DNA from 3 places in the Thiomicrorhabdus hydrogeniphila genome. Region 3 is predicted to be linked to each of the others. Evidence: predicted binding sites of a transcription regulator. Region 3 holds the regulator's gene; each other region holds the start of a gene.
What was found. The regulator HrcA, encoded in region 3, represses chaperone genes, less so after heat shock. The targets are predictions, from matches to a motif close to TTAGCACTCNNNNNNNNNGAGTGCTAA.
Positions count from the first base shown of each region.

Region 1: a site for HrcA is predicted at 4,055-4,081, ahead of rpoH (RNA polymerase sigma factor RpoH). Genes of this name have one in related genera too.
Region 2: a site for HrcA is predicted at 3,066-3,092, ahead of ACYQ0E_RS02555 (co-chaperone GroES). Genes of this name have one in related genera too.

Region 1 is NZ_BAAHXL010000001.1:255,884-262,455, reverse strand. It holds gene ACYQ0E_RS01100 (putative bifunctional diguanylate cyclase/phosphodiesterase) at 1-8, opposite strand, end outside; gene purT (formate-dependent phosphoribosylglycinamide formyltransferase) at 213-1,403, shown strand; gene ACYQ0E_RS01090 (flagellar export chaperone FliS) at 1,879-2,313, shown strand; gene ACYQ0E_RS01085 (RNA-guided endonuclease InsQ/TnpB family protein) at 2,489-3,721, opposite strand; gene rpoH (RNA polymerase sigma factor RpoH) at 4,164-5,018, shown strand; gene ACYQ0E_RS01075 (YoaK family protein) at 5,140-5,844, shown strand; gene ovoA (5-histidylcysteine sulfoxide synthase) at 5,976-6,572, shown strand, end outside.
Region 2 is NZ_BAAHXL010000001.1:612,008-618,579, reverse strand. It holds gene ACYQ0E_RS02570 (glutathione S-transferase family protein) at 1-41, opposite strand, end outside; gene ACYQ0E_RS02565 (glutathione S-transferase N-terminal domain-containing protein) at 42-545, opposite strand; gene groL (chaperonin GroEL) at 1,004-2,632, opposite strand; gene ACYQ0E_RS02555 (co-chaperone GroES) at 2,673-2,963, opposite strand; gene ACYQ0E_RS02550 (dihydroorotase) at 3,376-4,743, opposite strand; gene ACYQ0E_RS02545 (ABC transporter substrate-binding protein) at 4,948-5,979, shown strand; gene ACYQ0E_RS02540 (sensor domain-containing protein) at 5,976-6,572, shown strand, end outside.
Region 3 is NZ_BAAHXL010000001.1:1,885,509-1,892,080, forward strand. It holds gene ACYQ0E_RS08525 (IS4 family transposase) at 1-800, shown strand, start outside; gene ACYQ0E_RS08530 (hypothetical protein) at 883-1,725, opposite strand; gene hrcA (heat-inducible transcriptional repressor HrcA) at 1,933-2,958, opposite strand; gene ACYQ0E_RS08540 (NAD(+) kinase) at 3,089-3,964, shown strand; gene recN (DNA repair protein RecN) at 4,113-5,774, shown strand; gene ACYQ0E_RS08550 (DUF2237 family protein) at 5,892-6,278, opposite strand; gene fur (ferric iron uptake transcriptional regulator) at 6,416-6,572, opposite strand, start outside.

The sequences.
Region 1 (6,572 bases), 1.6 Mb from region 3:
TCTAACATGGTGTTTAACCTCGTGTTCCGTTGAGCGATACTGCGTTTTAAAAATACCGTATAATGCACATTGTTTAAAACGACCGCTTAGCGGTAGTCACTTTTTTATTCATTTAAAAATGAAAAAGTAATTTTATTTTCTAAAGTTTCTTAAACTGCGGCCGATACATTTGGCCTTGATTTTCTTAAATACCATTAAGCAAAGGAGATGCCATGTTGAGCATTGGTACACCATTTTCTTCTACTGCCGTACGCGTTTTATTATGTGGAGCGGGTGAGCTAGGCAAAGAAGTCGCCATTGAACTACAACGTTTTGGTGTAGAAGTCATTGCCGTAGACCGTTACCCAAACGCCCCTGCCATGCAGGTTGCAGACCGTAGTCACGTAGTGGATATGCTTGACGGCAATGCTTTAAGAAAAGTAATAGAACTTGAAAAACCACACATGGTTGTGCCCGAGATTGAAGCGATTGCCACCGATACTTTAGCGGCTATGGAACAAGAGGGTGTCAAAATAATACCAACGGCTCGCGCCACACAATTGACAATGAACCGTGAAGGTATTCGCCGCTTAGCAGCAGAAGAATTAAACATCCCAACTTCACCCTATGAGTTCTGTGACACACTTGAAGATTTTACCGATTCAGTAAACCGAATTGGCATGCCTTGTGTGGTAAAGCCCATTATGAGCTCATCGGGTAAAGGTCAAAGTGTGATTAAGACGACCAAAGACATTCAAACCGCCTGGGATTACGCTCAAGAAGGTGGAAGAGCCGGCAAAGGCCGAGTGATTGTTGAAGGGTTTGTGGACTTTGATTATGAAATCACCTTATTAACCGTACGTCACGAAAACGGCATTAGCTTTTGCGAACCCATTGGCCACCATCAAGAAGATGGCGACTATCGTCAATCTTGGCAACCGGCGGCAATGAGTGCCGCTGCTTTAGCATTATCAAAAGAAATTGCTGAAAAAGTCGCCAATAACCTATGTGGCAAAACTGGCCGGGGCTTATTTGGCGTAGAACTGTTTATTAAAGGCGATAACGTCTATTTTAGCGAAGTCTCACCGCGCCCACATGACACAGGTTTAGTCACATTAATGTCGCAAGACTTATCTGAATTTGCCTTACATGCTCGCGCTATTTTAGGATTGCCGATTCCAAACATTACTCAGCATGGATTTTGCGCTTCTAGCGTAATATTGCCAACAGGCACATCAACAAAAACGGCTTTTTCAAATTTAGAAGAAGCCTTGGCAGACAAGGACACTCAAATTCGTTTATTTGGTAAACCCGATATTAACGGGCGCAGAAGAATGGGCGTTGCCATTGCCAGAGCCGACAGCATTGAACTTGCCATTCAAAAAGCCAATAAGGCAGCAAATGCCGTTAAAGTGTCGTTTTAAGGTAAACAAACTTTTTATTAACGGGGTTTATAATTCTTTTTTATAAACCCTTTTGACCATGTCTCATTCACTCATAACAGCCTTAACAGTTAACAATAGCCTAGTGTTTATTCGTCATTATTAAGCAAATCTTACTGTTATTCTTTTCTCTATTTTTTGACACTTTATCTTTTTACCAGGCCTGGTAAATTCTTTTTTTACACCGGCAACCCGCTTAAACCTAATTAAAAATATATTATTTACATATTAATCAGTACATAAAAACAAACCTAATTAACCTATATTTATCAATTGGTTAATTAACAATATCATCAATATTACTCACATCAAACTCCAGTAAAAAACCATTCTATTTTCTTTTTGGCATACCTAATGCTGTACGACAGATATAGCAAAAACTTGAGTAAAAAATTCAAGACTTGCCACACAAACACAAGACAAAAGCGAATACCGCTAAACACACTAGGGGAATCACATGACTTTAAATAATAATACGGCGGCTGAAGTAAAAGCGCCTATTTTAGAAGAGTACCGCAGAAACCAGGACGTTGAAAAATCACTGGCAGAAAACCCACGCAAAACAATTTTATTACTTTTACAAGGTGCCGTAGATAAAGGCAACCTGGCAAAAGTTTGCCACCAAAGCCAAGCGTTAGTCGAAAAAGGCTTTCACTTAGGTCGCATGACCACAATCTTAGATGCATTGCGTGACCGTTTAAGCTTTACTGCTGAAACGCCATTAGCTTATGATTTAGAAGAACTATATCGCTATGCTGACCAAAGTATTCAAGAATCAGTTTATGAAAAAGACACTTTTTACTTAGACAGCGCAATTGAAATACTCACCGAATTACGCGATGCCTGGCTAGAGATGATGCAACAAACGGGTCAACTACCAGAAAACGCATAATCTATTGATATAACCTTTAAAATTGATTTTACCAGGCCTGGTAAAATCATCTTAATTTTGAATCTGGCTTGTTTTAACTTGAATCTGCGTTGTTATAGACAGGCCTTTCAAATCAATACTGCAGTGCAAAATTGACTTCCTCCCCGCCCTAAAGGACGAGGATTCCTAACTGGCGTTATGCCGTTAAGAGCAGGTTTGTATTGCTACTGCCTACTGGTTCCTGCTTCATAGTCGAGGCCAATGCCTCAACTCCACAGGCTAATAAGCGATGTCCTCGCTCAAGTACATTCAAAGCACCCACCAAGTCGGCATTGGCTTTAAATCCACATTCTGTACACTCAAAAGCACTTTGGCTTTTGCGGTTGTCACAACTAACATGTTGACAGCTAGGGCAGGTTTGGGAGGTGTATTGAGGGTTTACCCTCAACACATCTCCACCTGACCAGGCCTGTTTATACTCCAAAAACGAAACGAACATTCCCCATCCTTGGTCAAGGATGGATTTGTTTAGACCGGACTTCGCTTTTACATTTTTACCAGGCCTGGTCATGTCGCCTTTCGCTGACTTAGACATGTTTCTTACCTTTAAACCTTCAACGACAATCATTGCGTGGTTTTTGCTGATTTGGGTTGAGGTTTTGTGTAAGAAGTCTAAACGAGCATTGGTGATACGCTCATGCAGTCGTGTAATGATTTGTTTCTGCTTTTTCCAGTTAGCAGAGAAACGGACTTTTTTAGACAGCTTGCGCTGTTCAAAAGCCAGTTTCTTTGACAACTTACGAAAACTGTTTAAAGGTTCTACATATGAGCCGTCTGACAAGGTCGCAAAACGGGTAATGCCCATGTCCAAACCAGCCATTGACGTTGACTCATGACGCTTTATATCAGTCTCGTACTCGGTTTGAATCGACACATACCAATGCTTTCCCTTGCGAGAAATAGTCATGTTTTTAACATCGCCGATAACTTGTCGAGAGTTTCGGTATTTCACCCAGCCAATTTTCGGAAGAAAAACCTTATTACAGGTCTGGTCAACTTTTACGCCTTGAGGATAACGAAAAGAGTCTGAACCACCTTTGCGCTTAAACTTAGGAATACGCTTTAAAGGCTGCTTTTTATCAAAGCCGTCTTTAAACGCTTTCTCAAGGTTTTTAAGGGTTTGCTGTAAAGGCTGAGAATGGCACTGTTTTAGAAAGCCATATTCTTCCGAAGATTTCCAAAATTTTAGCCAGAACGCTAATTCGTTATACCAAAGCATCGACTGTTTATTCTCAAGTCGAAAAAGATTCATGGCCAAAGCTTTATTCCAGACAAAGCGATTCATCCCGGCAAACTCAACCATCTTCTGTGTTTGGTCAGAACGTGGATTAAGTCGGAATTTAAAAGCTTTGCGAATCGTTTGTTTCATATAAATACTGTAACATAATTCAAAATGAACTGCTATACAAAGAAGAAACAGGCTTCGCCTGTGCGCTTATATCCCCGCCCTGAAGGACGGGGTTTTACGCACTAACGGATAAAAAAACTGAACTGTAACGTGTTTGGTTTTTTATTTAAATAGTTTGTTTACACGCATCACCCATTTATTTAATCCAATAATCCTTCATTATCTTGTTCATACTCTTAAATAAATACAATTATTTTTACAAAGCCGTTAAATAACTAACTTATTGTTTTTATTAATTTTTATTCTTTTTATTAAATTAAACATGCTTAGACAGTTGAAAGAGTGTGAAACCATTTAGCACTCTCTTGCAATGAGTGCTAAAAATAGAGTATATTAACGATATTAAAAAGTATTTATGGAGGGATATGTTATGTCACAGACAATTACAACTTACCCAAAAGCAATGCAGAATTTACCTGCTGCTGAGGCCATTGCCCACCAATTGGCGCCTGGCCAAAACTTAGAAAGCTATATGCACACAATTAAAAGCGTGCATCAGTTAAGTGCGGCCGAAGAAAAAGCGCTTGCCGAAAAACTTTACTATAATGAAGACGTTGAAGCGGCTCGCCAGCTTATTTTGTCGTCTTTGCGTTATGTTGTGCCCGTTGCACGCTCTTATAATGGTTACGGTTTGCCATTGGGTGATATTATTCAAGAAGGTAATATTGGCCTAATGAAAGCGGTAAAACGTTTTAACCCAGAAGAAAACGTACGTTTAATGACGTTTGCTGTGCATTGGATTCGTGCTGAAATTAATGAATACGTAATTAAAAACTGGCGTATTGTTAAAACCGCTACCACTAAAGCACAACGTAAATTGTTTTTTAAATTACGCAGTACCAAAAAATCACTTGAATGGTTTGGTGATAAAGATGCTGATTCAGTAGCCGAAGAATTAGGCGTTACTCGTAAAGACGTTCTAGAAATGGAAACCCGACTTTACGGTAAAGACTTATCGGTTGATTTACAGATGGACGACGATAATGAAAATACGACGTTTCCTGTTTTAATTAGCCAAGAAGCCGACCCTGAAACGGCTTTGGTTCAACAAAACCACGCAGAATATGAATTGGCACGTATGCAACAAGCTTTATCAAGCTTAGACGATCGTAGCCGCGATATTTTGCAAAAACGCTGGTTAACGGACGATAAAGTCGGTTTAAAAGAGCTATCTGCAGAATATGGTGTTTCTATGGAACGTATTCGCCAGGTAGAGCAACAAGCGTTAAATAAACTAAAAAATCTACTCGTCGCGTAGACTTAACGATACCAACCCAATAAGTTTAAGGCTGTTACACAACTTGCCCTTATCCTTATTGCGAGGCAACTACCAGGCCTGTTAGAATTTCTAGCAGGCCTTTTTCATTCTTGGAGCTTAAATGCCCTACCCAATTCGTGAGCAAATCGAAAACGATTCTGACTTTAAAGTTTCTCTGACTAAATTATACTGGATAAGCTTTATTATGACGCTTATTGCCGGTTATATTAACAGCGCAATGTTAATAGAATTTGGTATACCCGTAAGCCAAATGACAGGCGTAAGCTCTCGCATTAGTGATGCCGTAATTGATGTAGATTGGGTTGAACTACTGAAAAACCTTATGATTTTATTTGGATTTTTTGCTGGCGCAATTTTATCAGGCCTGCTTGTAGGTCAGTCAAAATACAAAACTACACCCAATTATGGCTATGCACTTCTTATAAATAGTGTGCTTCTCACTTTTGCCGCTATGTTAAGTTTTGTACAATCAGAAATCTCTATATTACTAGCCGCCATTGCTTGCGGCCTGCAAAATGCCCTAGTTGCCAGCTACCGTGGTTTGCAAATTAGAACCACACACGTAACAGGCACCGTAACCGATTTAGGTGTACATGTTGCCCACAAAATCAAAAATAAAACGCCTTGGTCTTGGCAAGGTAATGTATTAATTATTCTGTTTCTAGGCTTTTTAATTGGCGGTATTATCGGCATATTCGCCTATCGTCTGTTTCCAAATTGGTCGCTTATTTTTCCTGCGGGGATTAGCTTACTGTTGGGCTACCTTTATCTGCAAAAACTTAAACACCTTACAGTACAAAACTAACGCTCCATTTTTACCATACATAAATTATACAAAACCTATACAAAAACTACTCAGCATCTATACAAAACTTCTTTGATGTATTCCTCTGTATTGTTTAGAATGAGTTAACTAAACTTATTCGGACATAAGCAATGATTTCTAAAGAAGATTTAATTACCCAATCACCACAACTCTTATCAGGCGACATTGAAAGCAAACGCCAAGAAATAAAATCTTACTTTAACCTAACTTATGATGCCTATGAAGCGCTGTTTTTAACTTTAAAATCAGACGATGCTTTTTACGAACGACCTTGTTCACTGCGCCACCCTTTAATTTTTTACTTTGGTCACACGGCCACCTTTTTTACCAATAAATTGATGTTGGCCAAACTCTTCCCTGAGCGCATTAACCCAAAAATTGAATCCATGTGCGCCATAGGGGTGGATGAAATGTCTTGGGATGACTTGGATGAAACCTTTTACGATTGGCCAAGTGCAAATGATGTTCGGGCTTATCGTAATCAAGTTCGCCAAGCGGTTAATACCTTAATTGATACGATTGAATTTACCTTCCCTATTGACTGGCAAAGCCCCATGTGGCCAATTTTAATGGGAATAGAGCATGAACGCATTCATCTTGAAACCTCATCGGTGTTAATTCGCCAATTACCAATTGATTCTGTTCAATCTCACGATCTATTTCCAATATGTGATCGTTTTGATGATGCGCCACAAAACACACTTTGC
Region 2 (6,572 bases), 1.3 Mb from region 3:
ACAAATTGGCGTATAAATGGAAAAATGGCAATGTCAGCCACCTACCACAGTTCTCCAATTAACGATAGCGGCTCAATATTTTGATTTGTCTCTTGATGATTGTTAGCTAAGGTCGTTTCAATTGCATCTAAAAATTGGCAACCTTGTTCTCGGTAATACGTTTGCGTAAACTCAGGAAACCGATCAGCGTATTTATAATGATCTAAATGGGGTTTAAAATCAGTATCACAACAGTCTATCCAATCATTTAACTTTAGTCTTTCAGCTGAATTTTCAGTAAATAACCAGGCCTGGTAAATTGATTTACTGGTGGAATTTTTAAACGCCCACGACATAATATCCCGGCTTTCATCAATCACGGTACTATCTGGCAAAACGAGCACAGGCACGGTACCTTTAGGTGACGCTTGCAGCATAGCTTGTGGTTTATCCCAAAACACAATTTCACGTTGTTCAACCTGAATTTGAGATAAATAAATAGCCATACGAGCGCGCATAGCATAAGGACAACGTCGGTAAGAATATAAAACTGGATGTGTTTCCATAACTTCTATTCACTTTAATTAATTTATCAAAATTACCAGGCCTGGTAACTTGAATACGTTTGTAACGTATAAAAAAGGGCTTTGCACGAGTCATGGACAAAAGAAAAATGTAAAAAAACTTACTGATTCTGAACTTACCCATTCGTGCGTCAAGCTCTTAGTTTAAGGCTTAAAATACAGCTAATAACGAGAATTTTTGACAAGTTTTAGAACAAAAAGCAGTAAGATTTTAGCCTTTTAATCTCGGCTCTTCGTCGAGTTCTTGTTTTTTTATGATCTCGTGCAAAACGCTTAAAATTTATTAAATACAAAAAAGCCCGCATTTAACCAGTAAATGCGGGCTTGTAAGATATAAACAAAATGATTTTTTTGGTTATATCACTTCCAAGTTAATCTTTAAATAAGAAAAATATTTCATCTATTTACAAAATTCATCTAAAAGTGATAATCAAACAAAATTACATCATTCCGCCCATACCTCCACCCATACCAGCGTCTGCAGGTGCAGCATCTTTAGATGGAATATCTGCAATAGCGGCACCTGTTGTTAATACAAGACCCGCAATTGACGCTGCGTTTTGAAGAGCTGAACGTGTGACTTTAGCTGGATCAATAATCCCCGCTTCAATCATATCTGTGTAAACTTCTTTAGAGGCATCAAAACCAAAGTTACCTTCGCCTTCCATTACCTTGTTTACAATAACAGACCCTTCTAAACCACAGTTAGCGGCAATTTGACGCATTGGTTCTTGCATTGCACGTAGAGCAATTTGAATACCGACGTTTTGATCGTCGTTATCACCCTTAACTTGTACTTTTGATAAAGCACGTACTAGAGCAACACCACCACCAGCGACAATACCTTCTTGAACCGCTGCACGTGTAGCATGAAGCGCATCGTCAACACGGTCTTTTTTCTCTTTCATTTCCATTTCAGTAGCAGCACCTAATTTAAGTACGGCAACACCGCCAGAAAGTTTGGCTAAACGCTCGTTCAATTTTTCAGAATCGTATTCAGAAGTAGTGGTTGCAATTTGAGATTTAATTTGCGCACAACGACCGTCAATATCTTCTTTAGAACCTGAACCATCAATCAGTTTGGTTGTGTCTTTACCCACTACGGCTGATTTTGTTTCACCAAGCATATCTAAAGTAACAGATTCTAAACTTAACCCTACTTCTTCAGAGATAACCGTACCGCCAGTTAAGATAGCCATATCTTGAATCATCGCTTTACGACGCTCACCAAAACCTGGTGCTTTAACGGCTGCAACTTTAACGATGCCACGCATATTGTTGATTACCAATGTCGCTAATGCTTCACCATCAACATCTTCAGCAATAATCAATAATGGACGACCCGTTTTTGAAACTGCTTCAAGGGTTGGTAGCAAGTCACGAATGCTTGAGATTTTTTTGTCATATAAAAGTACAAATGGGTTCTCTAACTCTGCAATCATTTTTTCTTGGTTTGTTACAAAATATGGAGATAGGTAACCACGATCAAATTCCATACCTTCTACAACAACAAGTTCATCTTGTAGTGAAGAACCTTCTTCAACCGTAATAACACCTTCAGTTGAAACACGTTCCATTGCTTCGGCAATCATTTTACCAACGGCTGCGTCTGAGTTTGCAGAGATAGTACCTACCTGTGCAATTGCCGCAGAAGTTGAACAAGGAACAGCCATTCCTTTAATTTCTGCAACAACCGCTTCTACCGCTTTATGAATACCACGGTTTAAATCCATTGGGTTCATACCAGCAGCAACTGACTTCATACCTTCGCGTACAATTGATTGTGCTAATACGGTTGCAGTTGTTGTACCATCACCAGCAACATCATTGGTTTGAGAAGAAACTTCTTTTACCATTTGGGCACCCATGTTCATAAACTTGTCTTCAAGTTCAATCTCACGTGCAACGGTTACACCATCTTTAGTCACTAAAGGTGAACCAAACGATCTTTCTAAAACAACGTTACGCCCTTTAGGCCCTAAAGTAACTTTAACGGCATCAGCAAGGACATTAATCCCTTCCACCATTTTCTCACGAGCATCTATACCAAATCTAACGTCTTTTGCCATGTTTCTAATTCCTTAATTAATTCGTTGTCTGACTAAAATATTATTCTACGATTGCGATAATGTCGTCTTCACGCATAATGATTACTGGCTGACCTGCGTCATCTTTCACTTCTTGGCCAGAATACTGTGCAAACATTACTTTATCGCCTACCTTTACAGTCATTGCGATAATTGAACCTGAATCAGAGGCTTTACCTGGTCCAACCGCAACCACTTCACCAATGTTTTGTTTTTCTTGTGCAGAACCTGGTAATAAAATACCACTAGCTGTTTCTTTCTCTTCTTCTACACGACGTACAACAACACGGTCTTGTAATGGTTTAATATTCATAGGTTTCTCCTAAAAGTCTGTTAAATTTCATAGTCGTACAAACAGAAAAATTGCACTTAGTTTTTTATAATTCTCACAAACCAAGCTGCAATTTTTCATAAATTAGCACTCTTACGTTTAGAGTGCTAACAATTTTAGCCATCTAATTGCTTGTGTCAACTGAATATAGGTATGAATCTTTACAATTCAAGCTGTTAATCTAAAAAATATAATAAATGACTCTTACTTATACGTAAAAAAACAGACTGACCAAGGCGATTTTAAATTTACCAGGCCTGGTAAATTTAAATAAAATTAAGCAGATGCTCGACTGATGCACATGTAATTTATCGTTTAAAACAACACAAAAAAAACCGTTAGCTGCCGAAACAGACTAACGGTTTGATTATATTAACCAATGTAATTTAAGAAACTAGCGGTTAAACAATAAACGCTGACCTGGCGTAAACTCAGCAAACTCACCTTGGTAATATTTTATTTGACCAGACACAATGGTACTCACAACACTTGATTTAAACGTATGCCCTTCCCAAGGTGACCACTGACACTTATATAAATTGTGCGCTTTATCATCCGTGTGTGGTTTATTCATATCAACCAAAACTAAATCAGCCCAATACCCTTCACGAATATAACCACGGTCTTCAATTTGGTAACGAATCGCCACATTATGGGCAATTTTTTGCACAATGGTTTCAATATCAAATACGCCATCATGCACCATATCTAACAATGCCGTTAATGATTGCTGAACTTGCGGCAAGCCTGCTGGCGCCATAAAGTAGCTATTTTGTTTATCTTCATCACTATGCGGAGCATGGTCTGTAGCAATAATATCAATGCGCCCTTCTTTGACTGCTTGACGAATCGCATCTCTATCCGACTGTTTTTTAATGGCTGGATTACATTTTATGTAAGCACCTTTAGTTGCATAATCTTCTTCGGTAAACCAAAGGTGATGCACACAAGCTTCGGCCGTAATTTTTTTACCTTCAACCGGGCCGGGTTCAAACAAGGCCATTTCTTCAGCTGTTGTAAGATGCAGTACATGTAAATCTGCCCCTGTTTCTTTGGCCAATTCTATTGCAAAAGAAGAAGATTTATAACAGGCTTCACGACAACGAATTTCTGGATGCGCCGACATAGGAATATCATCACCATATTGTGCTTTGTATTTTTCTTCTTGCACCTTAATCATTGGCGTGTCTTCGCAATGCGTGGTAATTAGGGTTGGGCTATGAGTAAAAATATCTCTTAAAGCCTGTTCTCTATCCACCAACATATTCCCCGTAGACGCCCCCATAAAGATTTTTACGCCGCAAACATTTTTAGGGTTTACTTTTTTCAGCTCGTCAAGGTTGTCATTAGTGGCACCGAAGTAAAATGAATAATTGGTCCAAGCTTTTTGTGCACCAATTTCATATTTGGCTTCTAGGTTTTCAATAGTTGTTGTTGTTGGCTTAACATTAGGCATATCCATAAAACAGGTTGTACCACCTGCAATAGCCGCTTTAGATTCTGTAGCAATATCACCCTTTGAAGTTAGCCCTGGATCTCTAAAATGCACTTGGTCATCAATAAAACCCGGCATAAGTACCAATCCTGTCGCATCAATGACGGCATCTACTTTAACTTCAATTTTTTCTGCTATTTTTTGAATTCTACCGTCTGCAACCAACACATCTCCTACAAACTTTTTACCCTCATTAACAATCGTTGCTTGCGAAATAAGAAAGTTTTGTGTTTTTGCATTCAATAAAATAGACGATAAACTCGACATAATAATTCCCTTAAAATTCGTTAAACCAATACCTTAACTAGACGTTATTGAATTACTTTAAACTGATTTACGCTGCGGTACTTAAAAAAATAAACCGCCAGCCTTTGTTTATTTGCTATTCTAGCGTGAATCATTGTAATATTTTGTATAGTTTTTACAGACCAAATCCAACTAAACCATTTGTACTAAGCGAGCATCCAGACTGTGTTTATTAAAAAAACCACTCAAAATATTTTGCGATTAGCTTGCTTGCTTGCTTGTTTTTCTGGATATTCTTATGCAAATGATGAACCCCCTCAAACTAAAGCCACCTCAAATCCAACCTTACCGGTATGTGTCTATATTGCATCTTACTCTCCAGATTATATCTGGCAAAGTGGTATCGAAAGAGGCCTAAAAAAGGTATTAGATGGCAAATGCCATTTAAAAACCTTTTTTATGAATACCAAAAAAGTCTTTAAAAAATCGTCTCTGGATAGCATAAGCCTTCAAGCCGTCGACTATATCGCGACCAACAAACCCAATATTGTCATTGTCTCTGACGATAATGCCGTTAAGTATGTTTTAGAAAGATACTATAAAAACAGTGATATTCCGTTTGTGTTTTGTGGTGTAAACAATACGGTAAAAAACTACGGTCTACCATATAAAAACACCACTGGTATGGTTGAAAAAAACCCCACTAAGGCTGTTTTAAAGCTGTTATTTGATATTACGCCATCAAAAACACGCGTTGCGATGATAACCACTTTTGGAACAACCGCCAATTCAGACGCTGTTGAGTTTAAAAAACTCACTCAAAAGTTAGGGTTAAAAAGCAAAGTTTACCAAGTTAAAAATGAGCAAGAGTGGCGTAAACGCTATAAAGAAATACAAGAAGGTGATGATTTTGACATTCTATACCTTGCTAATCGTTCAACCTTCAATAGCTGGGACCATAAAAAGAATTATCAATGGGCGTTAAAATACAATCAAAAATTTTCATTTACATTACAAGATTGGATGGTGCCTTATGCAGCAATTGGCCTAACAAAAATACCTGACGAACAAGGTATTTGGGCTGCCAAAGCTGCTTTGGATATTTTAAACGGAACCAAGCCTACTGACATTGCGATAGTTCCAAATCAAAATTTTCAGTTTTGGATAAATAAACAAATAGCCAAGCGGTTTGAAAACTTATTACCTGAAAATATTTTTTCACAATCACTGATTTACAATGAAAAGCCTTCTAAATGAAAACTAGAACGCTTAAAACATTATTTAAACTGTCTTTTACTCAAAAGATCTTAGTCACTGTTATTGGTTTGATTTGGTTATTATTAGTTAGCGCCTATGAAATCCGTACCCAGTATGAACATCAAAAAGAAGTTTTTCATGAACATATTGATGAATTTACTCAAGCAGAAACATTAGACCAACAACGCTCTGAAACCATATTAAACGCATTGACGGAGTATTATACTTCTCAAGCAATTAAATCAAATTCAGATTTTAGACACTTTGCTCAAGGATTATTAAACAAAAACATTCCTGATTACGGGATAGGGTTAGCTGAACTTGTTGCTCGTAACAAACAAAAACAAATTGAAGCTAATTTACATGAACTGGGTTTTGAATCTTTTCATATTTCAAATTCAGGCTTATTTCGTGAACAACAAGCCAACGATAAATTAGGCTTCTTGACCATTACCAATATTGCACCACTTGACCCAAAACATTCGGTATATCTTTCAGAAGATCTTTTTAGTATCCCTAAAATTGTCACCAAATTCACACACGCTTTACGCAATAACAAACCACAAGTAATCTTATTGACCAACAATAAAACG
Region 3 (6,572 bases):
CGATTCATACATCAGAGAGAACTTGCGCAATTGAACACCTTCATTACTCAACCAACAAAGATTTAGTGTTATATGACCGAGGCTATGGTGGCTTCCCTATTTATGCTTATCATCAACAATGCAATAGAAAGTTTTGTGCAAGAGTAAAGGTAAACCAACTCAAGATCGCTCAAGCTTTTGTAAAGAGCGGTGCTAAACAACAAGTGGTCACGCTTAAGCCCTCAAAATACTCTGCCAATCAATGTCAACAAAATGAATTGGATGCTGCCCCTATTACACTGCGTTTAATTCGGGTAGACCTAGACTCAGAGGTTGAGGTATTAATCACCAATTTAATGGATGAAAGACATTATCCAACGAGTTGCTTTAAACATCTTTATTTTTTACGTTGGGGCATTGAAGAAAACTATAAGCGATTAAAACAATGGCTAGAAATTACCAACTTTTCAGGCAAGACTGCGTTGTCAATCAGACAGGATTTTTTTGCCAAAATCTTAGCAGCTAATCTAACAGAAATACACAGCTGGGTAGCACAGAAAAAAGTGAACCGAAAAGATAAAAAACGCAAACTCAAATATCGAGTTAATTTTGCACAGACGGTTTCTAAAATGAAACACTCACTAGTCAGGTTTATTTTTTTGGCTCACGGACCAACTCGTAAATTAGATAAAGAACTTCGAAGGCTAATTAATAAGATAGCATTATCAGTAACGGCCATTAGAAAAGGTCGAAAATTCAATAGGACTTTGAGAAGTAAAGAGAAATTAGAACTGCCAATTGAGTATAAATCATGCCTATAAAACAACGACTTACAGCTTAACTTAATGGCATTGGGTAGCGTCCCCTTTTTTAGAGATATTTTTTCTATGCTTGAATCCATTATTACCTTCTCCCTTGATAATGCTCTAAATAAGCTTTTTTATTTATGCTTAAAGTGTGATTTGGCACACTTCGAATACGTTTGAACACAAAAACATTTCTCTCATACCAAGAACGTTCATCACCACATATTGGGTGAGGATAAAAATATATATTTCCCTGAGAAATATCTGGAAATAATTTATAAAAGAAATGCATAATTCGTTGGTTATAGGCAATCACTTCTTGAGTGTGGTTATCGGTAATAGTGACTTTATCTGAATAAAGGTACTTACTTGAAAGTTCGCCTAAATTGACTGGCTGAAAATTCACGGTGTAATTCATTTGTGGCATGGTTTCTTTTGAAGTATAAATAACAGCGTTATCAACTACTTTTTGAACATAGTTATTTAGCAAATCTTTTTTCTCTGCTAGAACAGCCCTATTTTCTTTAATCAACGACTCTTTTAAGGTTTTGTTTTCTGTACTGGTTATTTTCTTGAGGTATGCTTTATTCATTTCAGCGAGTTCCGCATTGCGACTTAATGCCTCTGCATTTATGGCTTTATATATATAAACTTTGCCTTCATCCCCATTTAAAGCCATGGCTTTTAAATGTTTGCCATCGAGATAATTCATAATCATTAACTTGCGGTCTTCTTCATTAAAACCAGGATACACATTATCTTCCCAGTAAATACTCTCTGGGTACTCCACGGTTTTTTTAATGAATGTTTTTGGGTTGGGGTCTTGAGAACAGTGATAGTAACCAAGGATATTGGTCATAATAATGTCTTCAGTCAGATACCCGACCACAAACACCACGGCAAAAATACCACCCCACTTTAAAAACGGATCTTTAAACATAATGAACCCTTTGCAAAACAGGGCTGAATTTTAAACCCCGCAAAAGCATTTGAGCAAACAGGGATAAATAATTTTGAATAACAGAAATAGACATAGTTTTACGGCACTCGTTTGTGATGAATATCATCTTAAACGATTACCGTAAAAAGGGAAATAAATTAAGTTTAATTACTTATTAAATGAAGTTTAAAGAGAGAAGTAGTGAAATTACTTTTTAAGAAGTGAACCTAATATTTTTGCGGTCATATCAACTCTAGGTACGACTCTTTGGTAGTTCATTCGGCTTGGGCCTACTACACCTAGCACGCCTAGAATTTCGCCTTCTACTTCATAGGGTGTGGTGATAATACTGCAGTCTTGGTATATTTCGTTACCGCATTCGTGGCCTACAAACACTTGTACGCCTTGAGCTTGCATGCTTTTATCTAACAATGAAACCATTTCATTATGTTGTTCAAACGAGTTAAAGAGTGCTTTTAACTTTTCTGAACTGGCGAGCTCTTGGTAGTTTAATAAATTGGTTTTACCTGAGACTAAAAACGGCATTTTTTGTGCCAACTGACTTTCTAAAACAAAGTCGGTGGCTTGCACAATCGAGCTCATAAAGTCATTGGTGGTAGAACGAATCGTATCCATTCTAGACATTAAAAATTGTTTGGCTTCGGCTAGGTTTTTGCCTAAACAGTGTTCATTTAAATAGTTTGCGGTTTGCTGAAGTTCATCACTACTCACGGGCTTTTCTAGTTCAATAATGCGGTTTTGTACATCATTATCGTTAAACACCAATACCACTAACACACGATTTGCACCGAGTTGAATAAAGTCTATGTGTTTAAGAATCTCTTGCTGTTTATTTGGCATTAACACCAAGCTAGTCATCCCTGTAATGCCAGACAAGACTTTTGAGGCACTTTCAAGTAAGGCATCTTGATTTAACCCCACCGATAACTCATTACGAATAGAGGCTTGTTTTTGTTGCGAAAGTGGCTCATAGGTAAGTATAGAATCGAGAAAAAATCGGTAACCATTATCAGTAGGCACGCGCCCAGCTGAGGTATGTGGTGCGTGAATTAGGCCCATTTTTTCTAGGTCTGCCATTACATTACGAACCGTTGCTGAACTCAAGCCAATATCGGGTAATTTAGCAAGCGTAGTTGACCCTACCGGCTTACCGTCGTTAAGGTATAATCCCATGAGGTTTTTAAATAATAATTGTGAACGGTCGTTTAGCATTACAAGGCTCTTTAGGGTAGACTGCTAAATTATATGAACAACACGCAGTTATTCAAGTTTTTAAAGTAATATTTAGAGATTATTTAATTACATCTTAAGCCTTGCTGAGATGACATACGAGTTAAAAAATATGTTTCAATCAATCGGAATATTTGGTAAATACAAAGGCAATCAATGTTGGAAACACATTCAAACCCTTATTGATTTTTTAGAATCAAAATCATGCACGGTTTATTTAGATAAACCTTCTTGCAAAAAGTTTCCTAAACATGATTCTGTGCAGATGTTAGAACGCGAAGAATTAAAAAGTAAAATTGACCTAGCCATTATGGTGGGTGGTGATGGTACTTTTTTAGATGTAGCGCGTTGTATTACAGATAATGATGTGCCTATTTTAGGTATTAACTTGGGTCGTTTAGGTTTTTTAACGGATATTTCCCCAGACAATATGATTGAAACCATGCAAGAGGTACTTGAAGGGGTTTATCAAGAAGAGCTACGCAATGTTTTGCAAGTCAGCGTTTATGAAGAAGATAAATTGGTGTTTCAAGAACGTGCCATTAATGATGTCGTGATTCATAAAACCGACTCACCACGCATGATTGAATTTGAAACATTTGTGGATGGTCGTTTTTTAAATAGCCAACGTTCTGACGGTATGATTATCTCTACCCCAACAGGTTCTACCGCTTATGCGTTGTCGGCTGGTGGGCCTATTTTAGACCCAGGAGTTGATGCCATAACTTTAGTTTCTATTAACCCACACACCATGAGCACACGCCCTTATGTGATTAATAGCAGTAGCACAGTGGAATTGCGTGCGCATGAAAACTGTGAAAATAACTCGCAAATTATTTGTGATGGTCAAATTACTCATGAGATTTCACCAAAACACCGAACCGTTATTAAACGTAACGAACACTACCTACGTTTGCTACACCCCAAAAGCCATGACCACTTTGAGCTATTAAGAGCCAAATTGCACTGGGGTAATAAGCTTTCATAGGTTTTTTTACTTTTTATGACGTTTTTTATTCGTTTTAAAATACTGGGCATGTTAACCAACATACAATTCAATCTCGCAAATTACCAGGCCTGGTAAAATTGATTTTTACCAGGCCTGGTAAATTTATTAATATGAAATAAAAGCCATTATGCTGCAAGAACTCTCTATTCAAAATTTAGCTTTAATTGAAAAACTTCAACTGCAATTTAACACAGGTTTTACTACGTTAACGGGTGAAACAGGTGCGGGTAAATCTATTTTATTAGACGCGTTAGGATTAGCCTTAGGCGAACGTGCTGATAGTTCTTTGGTTCGTCACAACACATCTAAAGCGGATGTAACCGCCCTATTTGAAATTGAAAAATTACCCCACATACAAAACTGGCTACAAGAGCAAGAGTTAGACGATGATATGGCGTGTTATTTACGCAGAACCGTTACTTCTGAAGGTCGCTCAAAAGCGTATATTAATGGTTACCCTGTGGCGGCTAATCAGCTTAAAACCTTAGGCAGTTTTTTAATTGATATTCATGGTCAACATGAACATCAAACTCTGCTTTCAAGTCACAAGCAATTAGAGTTGCTTGATGCTTATGCCAATCACCCTAAAAATCTTAGCCAAACACAGCAAGCCTTTAAAGCTTGGCAAGATTTAAAACGTCAACTAAAACAAATTGAAGAAGAGCAAGCCGACTACCAAAGCAAGTTGGAGTTATTGAGTTTTCAAAAAAATGAGTTTGATGAAATTAACCCACAAGCCAATGAATTTGAAACCTTGTCTGAAGAACAAAGCCAACTCTCTCACGCTAACGAAATTAAATCTGCGTGCGAAAAAGCGTATACCGTTATTGAAGATGAACAAGGTGCAGTGGATTCTTTAAACCAAGCGATTCACGCTTTAGAATCTATTATTGAATTTAGCCCAGGTTTAGAAAACTTAATAACTCAACTAAACAGCAGTGTCATTGAGGTGCAAGAAGCGGCAACTGAAATTCAGCACCACGCTGAAAATATTGATTTAGATCCGCTACAACTGCAAAACGTAGAAGACCGTTTGTCTGCCCTATTTGGTTTAGCCAAAAAATACAATATTGAAGCCGAACAACTGGTTGAAAAACACCAGCAAATTCAAGAAGACTTAGAACGACTAGAACAATCAGATTCATCGTTAGAAGCTTTAAAATTGGCACTTGACCAGGCCTGGAAAAATTATCAAGAGCAAGCGAATATTCTTAAAAAATCACGCCTAAAAGCCGCCAAAAACCTAAGCAATATTGTGACTGAAGGTATGCAAACCTTGGGCATGCCTAATGGATTATTTGAAGTGGCCTTAAGTGATGCCGAGCAACCCAATGCCAATGGTACCGATAAAGTTATTTTTAATGTAACCGCAAACAAAGGCCAGCCATTACAACCGCTAGCCAAGGTAGCATCGGGTGGTGAGTTATCTCGTATTAGTTTGGCTATTCAGGTAGCAACCTCTGAAATAGCGCAACTGCCTACGCTTATTTTTGATGAGGTTGATGTAGGTATTGGCGGCGGCATTGCCGAAGTGGTTGGCCAAAAAATGCAACAGCTGGGTAAAAACAAACAAATATTTTCTATTACCCATTTAGCGCAAGTGGCATCGCATGGTCATACGCATTTGCATATACAAAAACAGACTAAAGATGAAGCAACCTTTACCCAAGTAAATGCTTTAGCAGAAGATGATCGCATTCAAGAATTGGCGCGAATGATTGGTGGCTTAAAAGTGACTGAACAAACGATTGCACACGCCAAAGAAATGTTGCAAACGGCACATCCATAAAAACCACATTTATCAATACACTCAATCTTTTGACTGTATTGATATTTAAAAACGGAATGGATAATCCAAACAAGTCCTTATTGTTTTAAACCTTTGTTTTAAAGCTGATTATAGAGCTTAGTCTGCCGCGAATTGTTGCAAAACCTCTAAAGGCACAAGTTCTAATAAAATATGGTGACAACTCTCCAGTTTCAGTTTTGGTGCCATACCTTGGTTATAAGCTTGAATCCATCTATCGGCACACAAACACCAAGCATCGCCTGGTTTTAAACCCACAAAACCATATTCTGGTATAGAGGTACTTAAATCATTACCTTGCTCTTTACTAAACGCTAAAAACTCTGCCGTCATTACAACGCAAACACCATGCACGCCATAATCGTCCTCGCCAAAATGACAAAACCCATCACGGTAATACCCAGTTGCAGGTTCTAAACAGCATATTTTCATAGGTTTACCAAACACATTACGGGTTTGGCTGACTACATTTGCAGTTTTTTTCATTTTATTTCTCACACAATGACTTTGTTTAACGCAGATACCTTAATAATAAACCTCAATGTAAATAAGCCAAAGATTTTTAAAGTAAAAAAAAGAGCCGTTAGGCTCTCTTTTAACAAATCACAAAATATTAAAACGTTCTATTTTAATAATTCAGGAGGCAAGGTACCGTAAATAACCAAACTATGGCCCGATAATTCGTAACCATTTTCTTTAGCGATTTCTTGAATTCGTTTTTCAATAATAGGGTCAACAAATTCTTTTACTTTTCCACTTTTTAAACAGACTAAATGGTCG